One region of the Sphaerisporangium flaviroseum genome, then DNA from elsewhere that is predicted to be linked to it. Evidence: predicted binding sites of a transcription regulator. Region 1 holds the regulator's gene; each other region holds the start of a gene.
The links. Region 1 encodes LexA, which represses DNA repair genes until DNA is damaged. Its sites were predicted from a motif close to TCGAACANNTGTTCGA; they were not measured.
Positions count from the first base shown of each region.

Region 2: ruvC (crossover junction endodeoxyribonuclease RuvC) is a predicted target of LexA. The motif match lies at 2,106-2,121, and genes of this name have one in related genera.
Region 3: recA (recombinase RecA) is a predicted target of LexA. The motif match lies at 4,895-4,910, and genes of this name have one in related genera.

Region 1 is NZ_BAAAZR010000006.1:109,534-117,049, forward strand. It holds gene ABD810_RS14970 (cytochrome P450) at 1-713, shown strand, start outside; gene ABD810_RS14975 (hypothetical protein) at 727-2,400, opposite strand; gene leuS (leucine--tRNA ligase) at 2,871-5,339, shown strand; gene lexA (transcriptional repressor LexA) at 5,420-6,133, opposite strand; gene nrdR (transcriptional regulator NrdR) at 6,792-7,253, shown strand; gene ABD810_RS14995 (vitamin B12-dependent ribonucleotide reductase) at 7,384-7,516, shown strand, end outside.
Region 2 is NZ_BAAAZR010000032.1:61,089-68,604, reverse strand. It holds gene ruvB (Holliday junction branch migration DNA helicase RuvB) at 1-804, opposite strand, end outside; gene ruvA (Holliday junction branch migration protein RuvA) at 815-1,435, opposite strand; gene ruvC (crossover junction endodeoxyribonuclease RuvC) at 1,432-2,070, opposite strand; gene ABD810_RS30915 (GNAT family N-acetyltransferase) at 2,196-3,362, opposite strand; gene ABD810_RS30910 (YebC/PmpR family DNA-binding transcriptional regulator) at 3,497-4,246, opposite strand; gene pdxT (pyridoxal 5'-phosphate synthase glutaminase subunit PdxT) at 4,250-4,840, opposite strand; gene ABD810_RS30900 (alkaline phosphatase D family protein) at 5,081-6,580, opposite strand; gene pdxS (pyridoxal 5'-phosphate synthase lyase subunit PdxS) at 6,708-7,516, opposite strand, start outside.
Region 3 is NZ_BAAAZR010000008.1:203,131-210,646, reverse strand. It holds gene rny (ribonuclease Y) at 1-1,006, opposite strand, end outside; gene ABD810_RS17320 (LLM class F420-dependent oxidoreductase) at 1,474-2,439, shown strand; gene recX (recombination regulator RecX) at 2,730-3,671, opposite strand; gene recA (recombinase RecA) at 3,688-4,782, opposite strand; gene ABD810_RS17305 (PadR family transcriptional regulator) at 5,046-5,378, shown strand; gene ABD810_RS17300 (hypothetical protein) at 5,375-6,313, shown strand; gene ABD810_RS17295 (DUF3046 domain-containing protein) at 6,586-6,780, opposite strand; gene ABD810_RS17290 (VOC family protein) at 6,923-7,411, opposite strand.

The sequences.
Region 1 (7,516 bases):
TCATCCTCGGCGCCTCCGACCCCGAGTACGTTCCCGCGGGCGACATGGACAGCGTCGTGGCCGCCATGCTCAACGCCGGGCTGGAGCTGCAGCAGCTGGTACAGGACCTCGCCGCCCACCGCGCCGAGAACCCCACGGGGGACCTGACCTCCTCGCTGGTCAGCGCCAACCTCGACGGTGAGCGGCTCACCCTCCAGGAGCTCGGGTCGTTCTTCATCCTGCTCGTCGTGGCCGGCAACGAGACCACGCGCAACGCCATCTCGCAGGGCCTGCTCATGCTGACCCGCAACCCCGACCAGAAGGCCCGGTGGCTGACCGACATCGACGGCCACGCCCCCAAGGCGGTCGAGGAGATCGTACGGCTCGCCGCACCCGTCAACTACATGCGCCGCAAGGTCACCAGGGACTTCGAGATGAACGGCACCCTCTACAAGCAGGGGGACAAGACCGTTCTGTACTACTGGTCCGCCAACCGCGACCGCGCGGTGTTCGCCGACCCGTACCGCTTCGACATCACCCGTGACCCCAACCCGCACGTCGGGTTCGGCGGCCCCGGCCCGCACTTCTGCCTGGGCGCGCACCTGGCCCGGCGGGAGATCACGGTGATGTTCCGCGAGCTGCTCCACCGGGTGCCGGAGATCCAGGCGGGCCGCCCGAAGAGGCTGTTCTCCAGCTTCATCAACGGCATCAAGCACCTGCCCTGCGACTTCTAGCCGCGGCGCGTCGCTAGGAGGCCGTGGCCACCGGCCGGATCGAGGAGAAGATCGTGTTGATGTCGGGCAGCAGCTCCTTCTTGCTGTCCGGCACCGACATGTAGACGATCACCGGCCGTTCCGCGCCCGTGCTCACCGCGCCGACCACCAGCGTGGTCTTGGTGCGGCCCGCCAGGATCTGGTACGCCACGACGCGCGCGGGGCGGCCTCCGGCGGACAGGCGCTGCTCGGCGGTCTTCACGACCTTGTTCCCCGGAGGGAAGAACTTGTTGCGGGCCGCGAACGCGACGGAGCTGATCACCGGAGTGAGCTTGCCGGGCGCGGACGCGGAGTACTTGCCGGCCAGGGCGGTGGCCAGCGGGCCGGTCATCACCTGGGCGAACCGGGGCGTACCGGCCGCGTCGGTCCCGGCGGCGACGTACTGCCTGGTGCTGAAGCCATAGGTCGACTGCACGCGCTGCGTGTCCAGGTCGAGCCGCCACGGACCGCCCAGCCTGGCCAGGCTGATGGCCGACACCTTGTCGGTGAGGACGCCGGCGCGCGGGGAGGCGTCGCCGGGATACCTCGGCAGCCTGCCGATGGACTGCGGCTTGGTGGTGCCGGTGCCCGCCTTGCCCGCCGACGAGGTGGAGGCCTTGGGCGTGCCCTTCCCCTTGCTCGCCTCGGTCTCGGCCGGCGCCGAGCGCAACGGCCCCGCCAGGACGGCCCACAGCAGGGCCGCCACCAGGGCGACCCCGACCGAGGCGACGAGCGCGAACAGCCACACCCGCTTGCCGCCCCCGGCGGCCTCGGCCTCGTCGCCGATCGCCTCGTAGTTGTCACCGAAGACGGTGTTCCAGAGCTCCTGCTGACGCTCGGGAGGAGGCGTCTTGGGCCCGCTGATCTGACCGGCGGTGACGAACGGCTTGTAGGGATCGTCGGGCTCGCGGGGAGGCGCCGCATGGCGCTGCCCCCTTCGCCCGCGCGGCTGCTCAGGTGACGACGGGGCGGACACCCGGACGGTGGTCTCGGTGCCGGGCGGGGTGTAGGCGGGCGCGGGCTCGTCGGCGACCCGGGAGGAGTGCGCCGGCGCCTCGGGCGCGTACTGCTGATGGCCCGCGACCTGCCGGTCGGCGACCTGCCGGCCGGGGTCCTGCTGGGGGAACACCTGAGGCCCGGTGGCCGCAGGCGCGTACGGCTGGGGAGCGTACTGCTGGTGCCCGGATGGCTGCGGCCCGGTGCCCTGGGGGGCGTACTCCGGCCGGCCGGCGGGCTGGGGCGCGTACTGCTGGGGGCCCGTCTGCTGGGGGCCCGTCTGCTGGGGGCCCATGGCCTCCGGCCCGGTGTTCTGAGGTTCGTACTGCCGCCGGCCGGTGGACCGGGAGTCACCGGGCTGCGGGGCGTACTGGTGGGGACCGGTGGGCTGGGGGGCGTACTGCTGAGGGCCGGTGGGCTGGGGGGCGTACGGGGAGGAGGGCATCGGCGGCGGCGGGGGGAACGACGTCTGCGTGTGCCCCTGAGGGGCGTACTGCGAGACCTCGTGGGAGGGGTCGGACGTCGTGCGGTTGCCGTACGGAGCGGGGTCGAACACGGACGCGGAGGGCGCCGGCGGGGGCGGGGGCGGTGGCGGGGGCATTTCCGGCCATGCCGGTGGGTTCTCCGGCCATGCCGGAGGCCGCGTGGGCTGGCTGGTGTGCTCAGGAGCCATCGCTGGCGAACCTCCCGACATCATGCCCGGATTGGGGGTGCTCGGCATGATCTCATGCGAAGCGGGGGTGTCCGCAGGAGAATCCGAGAAAGCCCCGCGGAACTGCAGGCCCGTCGGGTCGGTCGGCGGATCCTGCATCGGCAGGCCCTGGACCGCGGATTCCGGGCTGGGCTCCGGTTCATACGAGTTCACCACGGCGAAAAGGTTAAACTAAAGGGACATATGAGGTCACAACGGATCTATCACCATCGGGTCTCCCTGTGACTGTTTCCCGTAGCCACCAGGGATGTGGCGAAATCCGTACGAGGACCGATTGCTCGCTGCGCTACCCTTGAGCTATGCGTGGCAGGACCCTGCTTCTTGGCGGGCCGCGGCGACCGAGGTGAGACACCGGTCGACGCGGCTGCCCCTCGTGGACACGGGGGGTTTCTTTATTGGTCGAGCCATCCGCGCTGAGTCAACCGAGGGACATGGCCGTGAGTGACGAGCAGTACGATCCGCAGGCGCTGCAGGCGAAGTGGCAGCCGCGGTGGGAGGAACTGGACCCGTTCCGTGCGGGCGAGGACGCGGATGACGAGCGCCCCCGCAGGTACATGTGCGACATGTTCCCCTACCCCTCCGGTGACCTGCACATGGGTCACGGCGAGGTCTTCGCGATCGCCGACGTGGTCGCCCGCTACTGGTTTCAGCTCGGCTACAACGTGCTGCACCCCATCGGGTGGGACTCCTTCGGGCTGCCCGCGGAGAACGCCGCCATCAAGCGCAACGCGCACCCCGCCGAGTGGACCTACGCCAACATCGACACCCAGGCGACCTCGTTCAAGAGGTACGGCATCTCCTTCGACTGGTCACGGCGCCTGCACACCAGCGACCCGGAGTACTACCGCTGGAACCAATGGCTGTTCAACCGCTTCTTCGAGCGCGGCCTGGCCTACCGCAAGGGCGGCCTGGTCAACTGGTGCCCGAAGGACCAGACCGTGCTGGCGAACGAGCAGGTCGTCGCCGGCCGGTGCGAGCGGTGCGGGTCCGAGGTCATCCGGCGCGAGCTGACCCAGTGGTACTTCAAGATCACCGACTATGCCGACCGGCTGCTGGACGACATGGACGGCCTGGAGGACGGCTGGCCCGACCGCGTGCTGGCCATGCAGCGCAACTGGATCGGCCGCTCCGAGGGCGCCGACGTCCAGTTCGAGATCGAGGGCCGCGACGAGCCGGTCACGGTCTACACGACCCGCCCCGACACCCTGTACGGCGCGACGTTCTTCGTGGTCGCCGCCGACGCGCAGCTGGCCGAGGAGATCTGCTCGCCCGAGCAGCTGCCCGCCCTGGAGGCCTACCGCGCCGAGGTCGCCAAGCTGAGCGACATCGAGCGGCTGGCCACCGACAAGGAGAAGACCGGCGTCTTCCTGGGGCGGTACGCCGTCAACCCGGTCAACGGCGAGCGCATGCCCGTCTGGGCCGCCGACTACGTGCTGTCCGACTACGGCCACGGCGCGATCATGGCGGTGCCCGCGCACGACCAGCGAGACCTGGACTTCGCGCTGAAGTTCGACCTGCCCGTGCGGGTGGTCGTGCACACCGGGCTGGCCGACCCGGGCGAGAGCGGGGCCGCGACCGCCGGCGAGGGCCGGCTGGTCAACTCCGGGCCGCTGGACGGCCTGTCGAAGGCCGAGGCGATCACCCGCATCACCGAGATCCTGCGCGAGCGCGGCACCGGCAAGGCCTCCGTCAACTACCGGCTGCGCGACTGGCTGCTGTCCCGCCAGCGCTTCTGGGGCACCCCGATCCCGATCATCCACTGCCCCGACTGCGGTGAGGTCCCCGTCCCCGACGACCAGCTGCCGGTGACGCTGCCCGACCTGCGCGGAGAGGCGCTGGCTCCCAAGGGCGTCTCGCCCCTGGCCAGCGCCACCGAGTGGGTCAACGTCTCCTGTCCGAAGTGCGGCGGCCGCGCCCAGCGCGACACCGACACCATGGACACCTTCGTCGACTCCTCGTGGTACTTCCTGCGGTACTGCTCGCCGCGCTTCGAGAACGGCGCGTTCGACGTCGAGCAGGTCAGGCGCTGGGGCCCGATCGACCAGTACGTCGGCGGCGTCGAGCACGCCGTGCTGCACCTGCTGTACGCGCGGTTCTTCACCAAGGTCCTGCACGACATGGGCATGGTCGACTTCACCGAGCCGTTCCTGCGCCTGCTGAACCAGGGCCAGGTGATCAACCAGGGCAAGTCCATGTCCAAGTCGCTGGGCAACGGCGTCGACCTGGGTGAGCAGATCGACGCGTTCGGTGTCGACGCCGTCCGCCTGACCATGGTCTTCGCGGGCCCGCCCGAAGACGACATCGACTGGGCCGACGTCTCGCCTGCCGCCTCGCAGAAGTTCCTGGCCCGGGCGTTCCGCGTGATGACCGAGGCCGGCGCGGCCTCGGCGTCCGGCGTCGACTTCGCCACCGGCGACGTGGAGCTGCGCAAGGTCACCCACCGCACCATCGAAGAGGTCACCCGGCTGCTGGACTCCTACCGGTTCAACGTGGCCGTCGCCCGCATGATGGAGCTGACCTCCGCGGCCCGCAAGGCCATCGACTCCGGCCCGGGGGCGGCCGACCCGGCCGTGCGCGAGGCCGCCGAGACCCTGGCGGTCATGCTGTCGCTGGTCGCGCCGTACGTCGCGGAGGAGGGCTGGGAGCGGCTGGGGCACGGCCCCACGATCTCGCGGGTGGGCTGGCCGGTCGCCGAGCCCGCCCTGCTGGTCCAGGACTCGGTCACCTGCGTCGTGCAGGTGGCGGGCAAGGTCAGGGACCGCCTGGAGGTCGCTCCGTCGATCTCCGCGGCGGACCTGGAGGAGCTGGCGCTGGCCTCGGAGAAGGTGCGCTCGCACCTGACCGGGGCTCCCCGCAAGGTGATCGTCCGAGCCCCCAAGCTGGTCAACATCGTTCCCTGACCCCCCAAAGCACGACCGCCCGAGCGCTCACCCAGGGTGGGCGCTCAGGCGGGGGCGGGGCAGGTGCGGGGTCGGGCGGGTCAGAGCTTGCGAAGGACCGCCACGACCTTGCCCAGGACGGTGGCCTCGTCGCCGGGGATCGGGTCGTAGTTGGCGTTGTGGGGGACCAGCCAGACGTGGCCGTCCTTGCGCTTGAAGGTCTTCACCGTGGCCTCGCCGTCGATCATGGCCGCGACGATGTCGCCGTTGTCGGCCACCGGCTGCTGGCGCACCACGACCCAGTCGCCGTCGGCGATGGCCGCCTCGATCATCGAGTCACCGGCGACCTGGAGCAGGAAGAGCGTGCCTTCACCCACGAGTTGCTTGGGAAGGGCGAAGACGTCCTCCACGCGCTCCTCGGCCAGGATGGGCCCACCGGCGGCGATGCGCCCCACGAGAGGGACGAACGTGGCCGTCGGCCGGCTGACCAGGGGCTCGTCCTCACCGGGGGCGACGGGGTCGACCCAGAGGGCGGGCTCGCCCGGCAGGCGGACCTCCAGCGCGCGCGGGCGGTGGGGGTCGCGGCGTAGATAGCCCTTACGCTGCAGCGCGGTCAACTGGTGAGACACACTGGAGGTGCTGGTCAGCTGGACCGCCTCGCCGATCTCGCGCATCGAGGGCGGATAACCGCGCTGCTGCACAGAATCGCGGATCACCTCGAGGATCTTGCGTTGTCGTGGGGTGAGACCAAGGGAATCACGCCGGCGCACCGCCAGATCGCTGACAACCGTGCCGATCTCTTCCTGCTCGCTCATAAGCTCCTCCTCGCCGGGCGCCTGTCAGGCGCTCCGTCACGCCAAGCCCGCCCGGCCGGCTCCCGGTCCGTATTGCTGATGTCGCACACAGCGACAATATCGCCGTTCAAGATCGTCATCAAACAATTGTTCGAGAGTTTCCGATATCCTCGGCCGTCCGGTGAAGGACATCGTACGGGAGTTCGATCGATATCGTGTTCGACTTTGCGATCTTATGCCTGTGAGGGGCCGAAAGTCGATCACGCGAGCGATCTGGATCGCGGGGCGCCGGCCTGGGGTCGCGTGGCCGGGCTCGCGGCGGCACGGCGGCCGCGAGCGGCGCGACACGCCGACCCGTGGCCCGTTCCCCCTGATGGGCGGCCGGTTTTCGCGCAAGGGTGTCTCCGACTTGCGTTCATGGGGCGGCACTCCTACGGTTAGACCACAACATCTAGTAGTTACACCGATGTGGTTCACCATAAGTTGTGTTTCCGTCACCGCGCTGAGGGCAGCCCCAGTGCGTGCGCGAGCCTATTCCCGTTTTAGGCGGGAACAGGCGGTGAGCGCGTGGAATGCGGAAACATGTGCGGCTTTTCCCTGAGGTCAAGGCCTCGGGGGCCTCGTCATTCGAGGTGGTGCCCGCGTGACTCATGGGAGCCAGGAGAAATGGAGGCGACACATGCATTGTCCATTCTGTCGTCATCCAGACACGCGGGTCATCGACAGCCGTTCGACCGAGGACGGCGCGGCGATCCGCCGCCGGCGCACCTGTCCCGAATGCGGGCGCCGGTTCACCACCCAAGAGACGGTCCTGCTGATGGTGAGCAAGCGCAGCGGGGTGACCGAGGCGTTCTCGCGGGACAAGGTGATCGCCGGAGTGCGGCGGGCGTGCCAGGGCCGGCCCGTCAGCGAGGATTCGCTGGCGCAGCTCGGCCAGCGCGTCGAGGAGAGCATCCGGGCGACCGGGTCGGCCGAGATCCCGGCTCACCAGGTGGGGCTGGCGATCCTGGGGCCGCTCCGCGAGCTGGACGAGGTGGCCTACCTTCGGTTCGCCTCCGTCTACCGCAGCTTCGAGACGCTCACCGACTTCGAGGAAGAGATCGAGCAACTGCGGGCGGCCAGAGCCGCCAAGGAAAGCTGAACCGACCGGACACCGCGGTCCGCGGGCCGGAAGGCCGAGGACCATGGTGGCCCCTGCGCCGGGGGATGCGAACGGCGTGACGATGTGTTTCCGACACGAGGGCTCCGCGGAGCCCCGGAAGGGGGAGATCATGACGGAGACGGTGAGTGGCTCAGTGGGGCGCGGGGGCAAGCGGCCCCACAAGGGCTTGAAGATCAAGCGCATCCACACCACGCCCGGTGTGCACCCGTACGACCAGGTGCGCTGGGAGCACCGTGATGTCG
Region 2 (7,516 bases), on a different contig from region 1:
AACGGCGCGATCGAGGCGGTCGAGCCCTTCGGCGTCGACCTCGTAGAGGTTGAGGGCCGCGGAGGCGATGTCCCTGGTGATGAGACCGTCGGTGCGCACCTCGGAGAAGTCGCGCACCCGTCTGAGCAGGCGGTTGGCGATGCGGGGCGTGCCACGCGACCTGCGGGCGATCTCGTGCGCCCCCTCGTCGGGAAGGTCGAGCGACAGCAGGCGCGACGATCGGCGCAGCACCTGCTCCAGCTCCTCGACGTCGTAGAAGTCCATGTGGGCGACGAAGCCGAACCGGTCGCGCAGCGGGGCGGGCAGCAGGCCGGCCCGGGTGGTCGCCCCGACCAGGGTGAAGGGGGCGATCTCCAGGGGGATCGCGGTGGCCCCCGGCCCCTTGCCCACCACGATGTCGACCCGGAAGTCCTCCATGGCGAGGTAGAGCATCTCCTCGGCGGGACGGGCCATGCGGTGGATCTCGTCGATGAACAGCACCTCGCCCTCGGACAGGGTCGAGAGGATCGCCGCCAGGTCTCCGGCCCGCTCCAGCGCGGGCCCGGAGGTGAGCCGGAGCGGCATGCCCAGCTCGGCCGCGATGATCATCGCCAGCGTGGTCTTGCCCAGCCCCGGCGACCCGCTCATCAGGACGTGGTCGGGCGGCCGGTTGCGGCGGACGGCGCTCTCCAGCACCAGGGAAAGCTGCTCGCGCACCCTGCCCTGGCCGATGAACTCGCTCAGCCGCTTGGGCCGCAGCGCGGACTCGATCGCCTGCTCGTCGCCCTCGGCGTCGGGGGACACAAGATCTCTGTCCAGGCTCATGTGGTGCCCCCTATCGAACGCTCAGGGCCCGCAGGGCCGCTTTCAACAGGGCCGCGACGGCCGGGGTGCGCCCGGCCGCCAGATCCGCGTCGGCTTCGGGCGACACGACCGCGATGGCCTCGTCGGCGTCCTTGGCGGAGTATCCGAGGCCGACGAGCCCGGCGTGCACCTGCTCGCGCCAGGCCGGCTTCTTGGCCCTGCCGTTGAGCGCGGCGGTGACGGCGGCGTCAGGGGTGCCGAGCCTGTCCTTCAGCTCCAGGATGATGCGCTGCGCGCCCTTCTGCCCGACGCCGGGGACCATGGTGAGCGCCTTGACGTCGGCGCTCGCCACCGCGACCCGCAGGGCGTTGGGCGTGTGGACGGCGAGCATGGCCAGCGCGAGCTTCGGGCCGACGCCCGAGGCGGTCTGCACCATCTCGAACACCGCGCGCTCGTCGTCGGTGCCGAAGCCGAACAGCGTGAGCGAGTCTTCACGGACCACCAGGGAGGTGGCCAGGCGGGCCTGCTCCCCCGGGTGGAGCGTCGCCAGCGTGCCCGGCGTGCAGTGGACGAGGATGCCGACCCCGCCGACCTCGACCACCGCCGAGTCGGGGGCGATCGCGGCGACGCGCCCGGAGACCGAAGCGATCACAGAGCCGCTCCCTTCGCGGAACCGGCGCCGGACGTGCCCGCCGCCCCGGAGGCGCCGGGAACGCCGCGGGCTCCTGTCGCACCGGGCGCCCGCCGTGACGGGGCGCCTTGCGGCCGGGCGGCGCTCTTAGCCTTGGCCAGGGCCTCGGCCAGGCGGTTCTGGGTACTGCCGCGCCAGATGTGGCAGATGGCGAGGGCCAGGGCGTCGGCGGCGTCCGCGGGCTTGGGCATGGCGTCGAGCCGGAGCAGCCGGGTGACCATCGCGCCGACCTGGGCCTTGTCCGCGTTGCCGTACCCGGTGATCGCGGCCTTCACCTCGGAGGGCGTGTGCAGCGCGACGGGCAGGCCACGCCGGGCGGCGCAGACGATGGCCACGGCGGAGGCCTGGGCGGTGCCCATCACCGTGCGGAGGTTGCTCTGGCTGAAGACCCGCTCCACCGCGACGGCGTCGGGCTTGATCTCGTCGAGCCAGCGCTCGATCTCGCCCTCGATCGCGACCAGGCGCGAGCCGATGTCGTCACCGGCGGGAGTGCGCGCGACGCCGACCTTGACCAGTGTCAGCGCGCCGCCGGCGCGCCCTTCGACGGCACCGAGGCCGCAGCGGGTCAGCCCGGGGTCGACCCCCATCACCCGCAGCTCAGGTAGCCGCACCGACACGCCTCCCCAGACCGCCGAACACCTGTTCGGCCCCGAACTCTACCCCGGCCACCACGGCGGCGCACCACCAACACGCCGCCCCCGAAGCCCGCCGGTGGCGCGGATCAGAAGTAATCGATCATGTACGGCTTGGCGGCGAAGGCGGCGCCGAGCAGGTCGTCGATCTCCGGTGCACCGCCGGTGAGCAGCCCGGCGCGGCGCAGGGCGCTGCTGTGGACGCCCGCGAACAGGGCGGACATGCCGCCGATGGTCAAGCGGGGCACTTCGGCACCCGGCGGCGCCGTGACGAGGATGGCGGCGCCGTGGCCATCGGAGACGGAAAGGCGCCACACGCCGGAGTTGGCCGGACGCTGCGGGTCGTCCACCTCGACCACGGCGTCGACCTCGACTCCGGCGGGGTAGCCGCGCCGGGCCACGGCGGACGGAAGGTCGACGAGGCGGAACATCCAGCGGGCCTGCTCGACCGAGTCATCGGACCGCTCGCGCAGCAGCCACAGCACCGGGTCGTCGGGCTCCAGGCTCGCCGTCACCGTCGTGGCGATGGAGGAGGCCGTGCCGACGAGCGACCACAGGGCCCGCGCCGTCGCCTCTGACCCGGCCACCAGGTTGTCCACGTCGATGTCCCCGCCACTCCAGCGGTAGAGGACGAACCCGTCGTCGGCCATGTAGGCGAAGTCGTCCTCGTCCTGCAGCCACAGGCGGATGAGGCGCTCCTCCCAGCCCAGCGGCCCCGAGGCGCGCGTGGCGGCGTAGACCCGCTCGATCATGCCGCGCAGCTCGGGGGCGTCGTCCGGGGCCATGCGCCTGAGCTTGACGCCGCCGTCGCGGGCGCCCAGCGTGCGAAGGGCCTCGGCGGGCAGCGTGACGCGGTTGCGGGACCCGGCGTGCTCCCAGCCCAGGCCGCGGTAGAGCGGGGTGGTGGCGGGGTAGAGCGCGGAGACGACGTGGCCGAGCTCGGCGCAACGCTCCAGCACGCCCCGCATCAGGAAGCGGCCGACGCCCCGTCCGCGATCTTCCGGGGCGACGGTGACGCCGGCGACCCCGCCCATCGACACCGGGCGGCCGTGCCACCACTGGTCGTAGGAGTGGATCCGGGCGGCGCCGAGCAAGCGGCCGCCGTCGAAGACGCCGAGGTAGCGGCCCTGCGCCAGCGACGGCGTCACCCTGGCCCGCCACGGCTCGATGCTGTCCGCGGGCAGGAGGCCGAAGGCGCGCTTGCGGCCGTCGAGCACGGCGTCGAGGTCGTCGGCCGTCACATCACGAATGTCCACGACCACCCAACCTATGGCCCACGCCAATGGCCGGTCGAATCGTTTTCGCCCCCCGACCTGGCCCGTTCGCCTTTTCTCGCCGTCCCGGCCGCCACCCCCGGCCCGGGCCGGGGGCGCGCCGTGGCACGGGTGGATCAGTCGAGCTTGGCCAGGACATCGTCGGAGACGTCGAAGTTGGCGTAGACGTTCTGCACGTCGTCGCTGTCCTCCAGGGCGTCGATGAGGCGGAACACCTTGCGCGCGGCGTCCTCGTCGACGGGAACGCTCATCGTCGGCAGGAAGCCGCTCTCGGCCGAGTCGTAGTCGATGCCGGAGTCCTGCAGGGCCTTTCGGACCGGGACCAGGTCACCGGCCTCGGACACGACCTCGAAGGAGTCGCCCAGGTCGTTGACCTCCTCGGCGCCGGCGTCCAGGACGGCCGTGAGCACGTCGTCCTCGCTGAGGTCGCCCTTGGGGACGATCACGACGCCCTTGCGGTTGAACATGTAGGACACCGAGCCGGGGTCGGCCATGGAACCGCCGTTGCGGGTCATGGCCACGCGTACCTCGGAGGCCGCGCGGTTGCGGTTGTCGGTCAGGCACTCGACCAGCACCGCGACACCGCCGGGCGCGTAGCCCTCGTACATGATGGTCTGCCAGTCGGCGCCGCCGGCCTCCAGGCCGCCGCCGCGCTTGCGGGCGCGCTCGATGTTGTCCACCGGCACCGAACTCTTGCGCGCCTTCTGGATGGCGTCATACAGCGTCGGGTTGCCGTCCGGGTCGGGCCCACCGGTCCGGGCCGCCACCTCGATGTTCTTGATGAGCTTGGCGAAAAGCTTGCCGCGCTTGGCGTCGATCACGGCCTTCTTGTGCTTCGTCGTCGCCCATTTGGAGTGGCCGGACATCGGCTAGAGCTCCCTCACCATCTCGACAAAATACGAATGAACCCGCGTGTCCCCGGTCAGCTCAGGGTGGAAGGACGTCGCGAGCAGAGGTCCCTGCCGGACCGCGACGATCCTATCTCCCGGCTCGGCCAGTCCCAGCACCTCGACATCCGCGCCGACGGACTCGACCCAGGGGGCCCGGATGAAGACGGCGCGCATGAGACCACGTCCCGCGAAGTCCAAGGATGCCTCAAAAGAGTCGACTTGGCGGCCGAAGGCGTTGCGACGCACCACCATGTCGATGCCGCCGAGCGTCTGCTGGCCCTCGATGCCGCCCTCGATGCGGTCGGCCAGCAAGATCATGCCGGCGCAGGAGCCGTAGGCGGGCATGCCCGACTTGACGCGCATGCGCAGCGGTTCAAGCAGGTCGAACGCGTCGGCGAGCTTCCACATGGTCGTGGACTCCCCGCCGGGGAGTACCAATCCGTCCACCGCTTCGAGCTCCGCCGGCCGCCTGACGGCCACGGCGCTCGCGCCGGCGGCCTCAAGCGAGCGGACGTGTTCACGCACGTCGCCCTGCAGGGCGAGTACGCCGATCGTCGGCGCAGACGTCACCGGTGTTCCTCTCCATCACTGCTCGAATGCTCACCACGCTCGAGGCCGCGGCCCGGAGCCGTCTCCTGCGGCCGGGCCGGCGCCCTCGCAGTGGCCGCTCCCCCGGGCGGCGCCTTCCCGGCGCCGTCCCCGTGTGCGGATCCCCGTGGAACGCGTACGTTCCGAAGCGTACGGCCATGCGGAACAACGTCCCAAACGGCCTGCGGCTTCCCTCACGCACGAGCGTGATCGGGAGACCGGTCAGGTCTGCCGCAGGAGCCTGGGGGCCTTGTCCGCGACGAGGAAGGCGGCGGCGCGCACGGCGGGGGCGCCGGGGATGCTGACGTACCGCACGATCTTGAAGTCCGCGGTGAGCACGGTGGGCTCCACCTTGAGCATGAGGTAACCCCGTTGCCGCAGGTGGAACCGCAGGTGCGGGTTCTCCGCGAGCAGCGAGTCCCTGGCGCGATCGAGGTCATGGCCGTCGCCGCCGCTGCTGACCGAGGTGACCGCGAACTCGGTGCCGACCACGCGGGACGAGGAGTCCTCGTAGTCGAGGACGAGGTCGCCGGCCCAGTGCGAGTGCACGTCACCGGTGAGAACGACGGCGTTGCGCACCCCCGCGTCGACCCAGCCGCGGGTCACCCTGGTCCGCGACCCGGCGTAACCGTCCCAGGCGTCCTGCCTGACGACCTTCCCCGATCTGGAGTTCTTGCCGCGGTGGCCGAAGAACACCTGCTGGCCGATGATGTCCCACAGCGCCTTCGACTCCCGGAACCCTTCGAGCAGCCACCGCTCCTGCTCGGCCCCGATGATCGTGCGGTCCTGGCCCAGTGTCTCGGGGCACGCCCTGAATCCGGCGCCGCAGAGCGCCGGGTCGCGGTACTGGCGGGTGTCGAGCAGGTGGAGGGTGGCGAGGCTCCCCCACCGCAGGCGCCGGTAGAGCTTGATGGCCGAGCCCTGCGGCAGGGCGGTCCTGCGCAGGGGCATGTGCTCGTAGTAGGCGTGGAACGCGGCTTCGCGCCGGGCGGCCGGCAGCAGGCTCATCCAGTTGTTGCGGACCTCGTGATCGTCCATGATCACCACCCACGGCGACGCCGCGTGGGCCGTGCGCAGGTCGGGGTCGGTCTTGTAGAGGGCGTGCCGGCGCCGGTATCCCGTCAGCGTCTTGGCCTCCGGCCCTTCGTGCTCGCGTACGTTGCCGCCCGGGCACTGGTGCTCGCCCTTGCCGTGCTCGTAGATGTAGTCGCCGAGGTGCAGCACCAGGTCGGGGCGTTCCTGCGCCATCCTTGTGTAGGCGGTGAAGTGCCCGTGCTGGAAGTTGGCGCACGAGGTGACGGCCAGGTTGAGCGAGGCGGGGAGCGAGGCGGACGCGGGCGCGGTCAGCGCGCGCCCGATGGGCGAGACGTACGGCCCGGCCTTGAAGCGGTACCAGTACTCCCGTCCCGGCTCCAGCCCGGTGATCTCGGCGTGCACGCTGTGCGCCCAGTCGCGTACGGCCTCCTCCGTGCCGCGCCGTATCACCCGCGCGCAGGCGGGGTCGGCGGCGATCTCCCAGTAGACCGGCACCGGGGCGGGGGGCATGCCGCCGAATCCGTCTTCGGCGAGGGGCACCGGGGCGAGGCGCGTCCACAGGACGAAGCCGTCGGGGGCGGGATCCCCGCTGGCCACGCCGAGCGTGAAGGGGTCACCGAAGGACGCGCGCAGAGGCGGCACCCCCGATGCCAGCCCCATCACGAGGAACGATCGCCGGTCGATCACATGACGATCATCAACTATTCACAGCAAACGCCGGGTATAGGGACACCCAGGTCAGAGGGGATATTTCCGGACGATCAATCGCGTGCTCCGGCACCCCACGGAGCGGGGCGCCGGAGAGCGGAGACGGTTACCAGCCTCGGGTGGCGAGACGCTCGGAGTCGGGCAGGGTGGCGAGGTTGATGCCGACCATGGCCTCGCCCAGGCCCCGGGAGACCTTGGCGATGACGTCGGGGTCATCGTAGAACGTGGTGGCCTTGACGATCGCGGCCGCACGCTTGGCCGGGTCACCGGACTTGAAGATGCCCGAGCCGACGAACACGCCCTCGGCGCCGAGCTGCATCATCATCGCGGCGTCGGCCGGGGTGGCGATGCCGCCCGCGGTGAACAGCACGACGGGCAGCTTGCCGGTCTTGGCGATCTCGGCGACGAGCTCGTAGGGGGCGCGGAGCTCCTTGGCGGCGGCGTAGAGCTCGGCCTCGTCGAGCGCGGCCAGGCGCTTGATGTCGCCGCGGATCTGCCGCATGTGGCGGGTGGCCTCCACGACGTTGCCGGTGCCGGCCTCGCCCTTGGAGCGGATCATCGCGGCGCCCTCGGCGATGCGGCGCAGGGCCTCGCCGAGGTTGGTGGCCCCGCAGACGAAGGGCACGGTGAAGGCCCACTTGTCGATGTGGTTGGCCTCGTCGGCCGGGGTGAGCACCTCGGACTCGTCGACGTAGTCGACGCCGATGGCCTGGAGCACCTGGGCCTCGACGAAGTGGCCGATGCGGGCCTTGGCCATGACGGGGATCGAGACGCCCGCGATGATGCCGTCGATCATGTCGGGGTCGCTCATGCGCGACACGCCGCCCTCGGCGCGGATGTCGGCGGGCACACGCTCAAGGGCCATGACGGCGACCGCGCCGGCGTCCTCAGCGATCTTGGCCTGCTCCGGGGTGA
Region 3 (7,516 bases), on a different contig from region 1:
GGTGCATGTCGGTGATGCCCAGCTCGACCAGAGCGTCCTCACCGGCCCGCACGCACAGGTCCTTGACCTCGTCCTTGCTGCGCTCGTACGCCTCTTCGATGCGCTGGGGGTGGATGCGGCCGTCGAGGACGAGCTTCTCCAGGGTCAGCCTGGCCGTCTCGCGCCGCACCGGGTCGAAGCAGGACAGCAGCACGGCCTCGGGGGTGTCGTCGATGATCAGGTTGACACCCGTGGTCGACTCGAAGGCCCTGATGTTGCGGCCCTCACGGCCGATGATGCGGCCCTTCATCTCGTCGCCGGGCAGGTGGAGCACGCTGACCACGGACTCGGCGGTCTGCTCGGTCGCCACCCGCTGGACGGCCAGCGTGACGATCTTGCAGGCGCGCTTCTCGCCCTCCTTGCGGGCCTCGCCCTCGATCTCCCTGACGATCAGCGCGGCCTCGCGCTTGGCCTGGTTCTCGATGGTCATCACGAGCTCGGACTTCGCCTGATCGGCGGTGAGCCCGGCGACCCGTTCCAGGACCGCCCGGCGCTTCTCCTCGACCTGGTCGAGCTCCGCGCGCCGGTCGGCGAGCTCGGTCTCCGTCTCGGCGAGCTTCCTGCCTTGGTCGGCCTGCCTGCGGGCCTCCTCGTCGAGCCGCTGCTCCCGCTCGGCCAGGCGGTTCTCCCTGCGCTCCAGGTCGGACCTGAGCTCTTTGAGCTCGTTCTTGAGGGAGCGGGCCTCCTCCTCGACCTCATTGCGCATCCGTAACGAGGTCTCGGCGGCCAGCTCGGCTCTGCGGAGCACCTCGCCCGCGTCGGACTCGGCCTTGACCCGGATCTCCACACCCTCGCGGCGTGCCTGCTCCAGCTCGGCCTGGATGTCGGCCAGCTCCTCAGGCGTCGGGCCCCGCTTGGCCGACCGGTCGCCACCCGTCCGGCGTATCAGCACAACAAGCGCGACAATCGCGATAAGTGCCAGCAAGACAACGGCCACCGCCAGCATGATCACGACTGTCGAATCCATGCGCGCCCACCCCTCCTCGCGTCGCGAGCATCAGCACGCAAGGTGTTACACGCACAGCACGGACCGGTCCGACCGGGCGATTGTGGTCAGACGAATATATCCAGCGTTCGGATGCGGAGGCATCTGGCCGCTGGGTGTGATCGGTCTTGATCGTCCGTCGTTTACCGTTATGGCAATCCGCACTGCGCGGAGTAACTCCTCACTGTGGTCGAGATTAAGCGTCAGAGAGGTAACGAGCAAGCAAAGACCGCCCGTCAAGCCACTTTTGCCCTCTCACGGGAGCCTGTTCGCACTTCCCGCGAGGCACTCTCTGCCCGATTGATCCCGTTTTGCAGCCTAAACGGTGAAAAATGATCTTAAGTTGTAGCGGCGTGCTGCTGCGGGCCGGCGGCTGACCCTCCACCCGATTGCGAAGATCTTCAGCTGCGGGCCGCACGATTTCAGGGCAGGGCGGGTATGTGGCCGCCATGGCTCAGATCGGTTACACGCTAATGTGCGAGCAGACCCCGCCCAAGCAACTGGTCGAGGACGCCGTGAGCGCCGAACGCGCGGGATTCGACTACGAGACCATCTCCGACCACTACTTCCCGTGGCTGGAGGAGATGGGGCACTCGCCGTACGCATGGTCGGTGCTGGGCGCCGTCGCGCAGGCCACCGAGCGCATCCCGCTCATGACGTACGTGACCTGCCCGATCATGCGTTACCACCCGGCGGTGGTGGCGCAGAAGGCGGCGACCATGGGCGCGCTGTCGGACGGGCGCTTCACGCTCGGCCTCGGCGCCGGTGAGCACCTCAACGAGCACGTGGTCGGTCAGGGGTGGCCGCCGGTGAACATCCGCCACGAGATGTTCGGCGAAGCCATCGAGATCATTCAGGCGCTGTTCGGCGGGGAGTACATCAGCTACCGAGGCGACCATTTCACCATCGATTCGGCGAAGCTCTACGACCTCCCGGATGAGCCCGTGCCGGTCGGCATCGCCGCTTCCGGGCCTCAGTCGGTGGACCTCGCGGCGGAGTACGGAGACGCGTTGATCACCACCGAACCCGACCCGGAGCTGGTGGAGCGCTTCCGCGCGTCCGGGGGTGCGGGCAAGCCGATCTACGGCCAGCTCGTGGTCTCGTACGACACCGACGCCGAGGCCGCCAAGGAACGGGCCCACCGCCTGTGGAAGTGGTTCCCCGCCGGGTGGAAAGTACTGGCCGAGCTACCCGGCCCGGTGAACTTCGCGGCTTACTCGCAGTTCGTCCGCCCCGAGGACGTGACGGAGCACGTGCCCTGCGGCGCCGACGTGGACGCGGTGGTCCAGGCGGTCAAGCAGTTCACCGACGCCGGGTTCACGCACGTGGCCCTGGTACAGGTCGGCGCGGACCGCCAACGCGAGTTCCTCGCCTGGTCCGAAAAAGAACTCCTCCCCACCCTCCGCACCCTCTGACCACCCCGGCCAAGACCAGGAGTCCATCCGCCACGTCGTCCACCGGTGGCCTGTATAACGTCACCCCGAACGAACCCACCAACGCCCACCAGCCCATCCCAAACCACGAGCCCACCCCTAAGCCAGCAGCCCAACCCAAGATCAGGAGCCCACCCCAAGACCACCAGCCCATACAAAGACAGGAGCCATCCCAAGGCCAGGAGTCCATGTGGCGGCAGATATCGCGGACCCTCTTCCAGATCACCAGCAACCGCGACGATCAGCATGCGAGCGTCAGGAATGTGTGGGATCTATTCCAGGCCGTCAGGGATGTCGTCGGTCGACTCGCCCTCGCTTTCGAGGGCCTCTCGGACGACGCGGTAGGCAAGGCTGCCGGAGTAACCCTTACGGGCGAGCATGCCTGCCAGGCGCCTGACCCGGGCGGGCGGTTCGAGACCGCGGGTGCCCGGAAGCTTGCGGGCCACCAGCCGCCGGGCGGTCTCCAGCTCCTGATCGGGGTCGAGCTGATCGACCGCGTCGCGAACGGTGTCCTCGTCGACACCCCGTGTGCGCAGCTCGGCTGCCAGCGCCCGCCTGGCCAGACCCCGGCCGGCGTGACGGGAGCTGACCCATGCCTGGGCGAACGCCTCGTCATCGATGAGCCCCACATGGGAGAAGCGCGCCAGCACCGACTCCGCCGCGTCGTCGGGGATGTTCCTCCGGCGCAGCGCTTCGGCGAGCTGGGCTCTGGTGCGCGGGGCGAGAGTCAGCAACCGCAGGCAGACAGACCTGGCCACCGCTTCCGGATCGGCCGGAGGCCCCTGAGCGGCCATGGATCCGGCAACCGGCCCGTCGAACGGGGAACCAGCAACCGGCCCGTCGGCTGGGGAACCGGGAACAGGCCCGTCGAACGGGGAACCGGCAACCGGTCCGTCGGATCGCCGTGACGAGGCACCCCGCCTGCCCCCGTAACCTCCGCGCCCTCCCGATCTCCCACCCGACCTACGCCGAGACCCTTCCCCAGAACCGTACTGACGCGACTCCTCACCAGGCACGGCCCCAGAACCGTACTGAGGCTCCTGCTCATGCTGGGCTGTTTCAGGTGGGTGTTCGGAGGTTCCGGTGCGGTTGCGGCCGCTGCGGCGGCCGCCGGGCCTGGAGCCGGCGGGTCGATCACCCTCGGGGGTCTCCTCGACCCAGGCTCCCCAGTCCCCTGGCCGAAGCCGGCCAGGGGTGTCGTCGCTCGCAGGCATGTGAGATCAGCTCAGATCAGACGTCACCCGGCTTGGGAGCCTTGCTGCCACGACCGGCGGCCGCGGGAACCGGAGCCGCCACCGGAGGGGCCGAAGCCTCGGCGGGGGTGTCGAGGCGAGGCCCGACACCGAGCTTCTCCTTGATCTTCTTCTCGATCTCGTTGGCGATGTCGGGGTTGTTCTTCAGGAAGTTACGGGCGTTCTCCTTGCCCTGCCCGAGCTGGTCGCCCTCATAGGTGTACCAAGCGCCGGCCTTGCGGACGAAGCCGTGCTCGACGCCCATGTCGATCAGGCCACCCTCGCGGGAGATGCCGAAGCCGTAGAGGATGTCGAAGTCGGCCACGCGGAAGGGCGGGGCCATCTTGTTCTTCACGACCTTGACGCGGGTGCGGTTGCCGACCGGCTCGGTGCCGTCCTTGAGCGTCTCGATGCGCCGCACGTCAAGGCGCACCGAAGCGTAGAACTTCAGCGCCTTGCCACCCGTCGTGGTCTCAGGCGATCCGAACATGACGCCGATCTTCTCGCGCAACTGGTTGATGAAGATGGCTGTCGTGCCGGTGTTGCTGAGGGCGCCGGCCACCTTGCGGAGGGCCTGCGACATCAGACGGGCCTGCAGACCGACGTGGCTGTCGCCCATCTCGCCTTCGATTTCGGCCTTGGGCACCAGAGCCGCGACCGAGTCGATGACCACGAGGTCGATCGCGCCCGAACGGATCAGCATGTCGGCGATCTCCAGCGCCTGCTCACCGGTGTCGGGCTGGGAGACCAGCAGGGCGTCGGTGTCGACGCCGAGCTTCTGGGCGTAATCGGGGTCGAGGGCGTGCTCGGCGTCGATGAAGGCGGCGATGCCGCCCCCGCGCTGGGCGTTGGCGACGGCGTGGAGCGCCACCGTGGTCTTACCGCTGGACTCGGGGCCGTAGATCTCGACGATGCGGCCACGGGGGAACCCACCGATGCCGAGCGCGACGTCGAGGGCGATGGCCCCGGTGGGAATGATCTCGATGGGGGCTCGCGCGTCATCGCCGAGGCGCATGACAGAGCCCTTGCCGAACTGCCGCTCGATCTGAGCGAGAGCAGTCTCAAGGGCCTTCTCGCGGTCGTTGGCTGCCATGGAGTGCTCCCCTGGAGGGTGTGTCGAAGTCGTTTCCGTCGCCTGAAAGCTACGGGCTGCCACCGACATTTTCCCGGAGCGGGCCCAGGGGCGTCGGCAACTTTCAATATAGCCGAACGATTGTTCGATCACAGCTCAACACAACGAGAGCCCTCGAATGGGCCATGCCTCTCGCGGGGACGTCGTCATGTGATCCGTCTTGACCTCTGAACAATTGTGACGATCGCTCACCTATAAGTAGATGATCGGCATATATTGATCACATGAGGCAGATGCAGGAGCCGACCTTCCTGATCCTGACCGCGCTAGCTGCCGGTCCACAACACGGGTACGGCGTCATCACTGATGTGGAGCGCATCTCCGACGGCCAGGTTCGCCTGCGCGCCGGCACCTTGTACGCCGCTTTCGACCGACTCCAGGAAGAGGGCCTGATCATCGAGGACCGAGAGGAGATCGTCGATGGCCGGGTGCGTCGCTACTACCGGCTGACCGGCGACGGTGCGGCGAGACTGGCGGCGGAGGCTGAGCGGATGCGTAGGCACGCCAAGGCGGCCACCGCACGCCTGCGCGCGATCGGCTCGGGAGGAATGGCATGAGCCCGCTCGAAGCCCGCTACCGGCGGCTGCTGGCCTGCTATCCCCGCGACCACCGGGCGCGGCACGAAGCGGAGATGATGGGAGTGCTGCAGGCGGGGGCACGGCCCGGACAGACCCGCCCAGACCTGGCTGACGTGGCCGACCTGCTGCGGGGTGCGGCGCGGGTGCACACCCGGCGGGCCTTCGGCGCGGTCTCGGCAGGCGCCTGGCGCGACGGGCTGGCCGTCGCCGTGGCGCTATGGCCGTTCCTGATGCTGGTCACCGAGGTGGCGACCGTGTCGCTGCGGGTCGCCGAATCCCTGCGTCACGGCGCGGCCTTCCTGGAGCAACCGAGCTCGATCCGTTTCCTGACCGAGCCGGCCCTGGTCGCGGCCCTGCCCGCGCTGGCCGTGCTGTTCGGCCGCCGGTGGATCGCCGTGCTCGCCGTGGTCGCGTTCGCGCTGGCCGGCCACCCGGGCCCTGAACTGAATCTGGACATGCTGTTCCTCCCGAACTACGGCCCCCTCCTGCTGGCCGAGGTGATGGCGCTGGTCATCGCCTTCATGCCGGTGGCCTACCGCGCGGTCGGGCTGATCCCCCGGGGCGCCTTCCTGCTGTGGGGGCCGCTCGCCCTCGTGGGGCTCATCGCCAGCGAGGCCATCGTGCGCGCGCGCTGGGTAGACGTGATCGCCGACCACGTCATCACGACCTGGAAGCCGGTGCCGTGGCTGATCGTGGTCGCGCTGGCGGCCGGGTACGCGTGTCGATCGGCCGTGGGTCGGCGGGCGGCGCTACTGCTGTTCCTGCCCGCGGCGGCCCTGGGCGACCTCGGGGACCTGCCGTCGGTGCCCACCTCCACGGCCCTTGCCCAGCTCGGGTGTGCGGCCCTAGCCTTCACCGCCGCGGCTGCCTTAACCCGGCGGCGGAGCGGCCAGAGACGAGCCCCGGCTTCTTGAGGAAGAACGCCCAGCGGATCAACGACCAGGCAGCCTCGATGGAGTGGTACCAGCGCTCGCTGAACATGAATCCGCCTCATCCAGGCGATACCACCGGTCGCTGAGCTGGTACCAGAACTCACGCATAGACCCAGTCACTCAAATTTCGCTGGCACACGCTCAACCTTCGCTGGCACAGGACACGAACAGGCATATCCGTCTCGTGATCAGGTGTCCGGCCAGGTCATGATCGGCATACGGACCCGGCGTCCGTCCGTGGAAGACGCCCTCGATCAGCGCAGCCGGGGGTCCACGTCGGTCACTCCGCACACGGCGCGCCAGACCTCTTTGGCCGCCACCCCGTCGTCGAGCGCCTGCTTCACGGTACGACCACCGAGCTCGGCGATCACGTAGTCATGCGCCCAGGAGGTGGCGTACCTCTCACCGAAGTGGCGGTTCATCCGGTTCCAGAAGTCGGTCAAGCGCATTCTTCCAGTATGGTCCCGGAAGCCGCATGGACGGACCTGAGCCCTCGTTCGGGCCACGATCAAGATCCAGGCGCTCCCGAGACGACACGGGCCGGAGAAGGACCTGGCGCGCGGAGCCGGATCGGCCGAGGAACGCCGGCGGTCACAGGACGCGAGAGCCGTACATCTCCCCGAGAGGGTCGGCGAGCAGCTCCAGGCGGGCACCATCGGGATCACGGAAGTAGATGGAGGCGTCGCTCTCGATCTGGTACTGCACGCCCGCGTCGTCCAGCTTGCCCCGGAGCCTCTCCCATTTCCCTCGTTCCACGGAGATGGCGATGTGATGCAGCCCGCCCAGCACCTCCTGGTACGGTCCCAGGTCCAGTCCGGGGAGATCGAAGAACGCCAGCAGGTTGCCGTTGCCGATGTCGAAGAAGAAGTGGTTCGACCCCTTGTAATCACGGTTCTCGAAGATCTCCGTGAGCGGGAACTCCAGGACCCCCTGGTAGAAGTCGATGGTTCGCTCGACGTCCGAGCAGATCAGTGCGAAGTGGTGAAGGCCGCGCGCGCTGCTCTCGGGGCGTTGCGCGTGGAGATGCCGTTCCCGGATCCGCTCCCGGGTCGCCTCGATGGCCGCGTAATCGATGTCCATAGTCCAGATGACGGCCCAGACGCGCCCGATGTCAAGTCGGAGTGCCTCGTCCTGGACGACACCTTCTTTTCCTCAGACGCACGCCCGGCGACGGGCGGTGGCGCG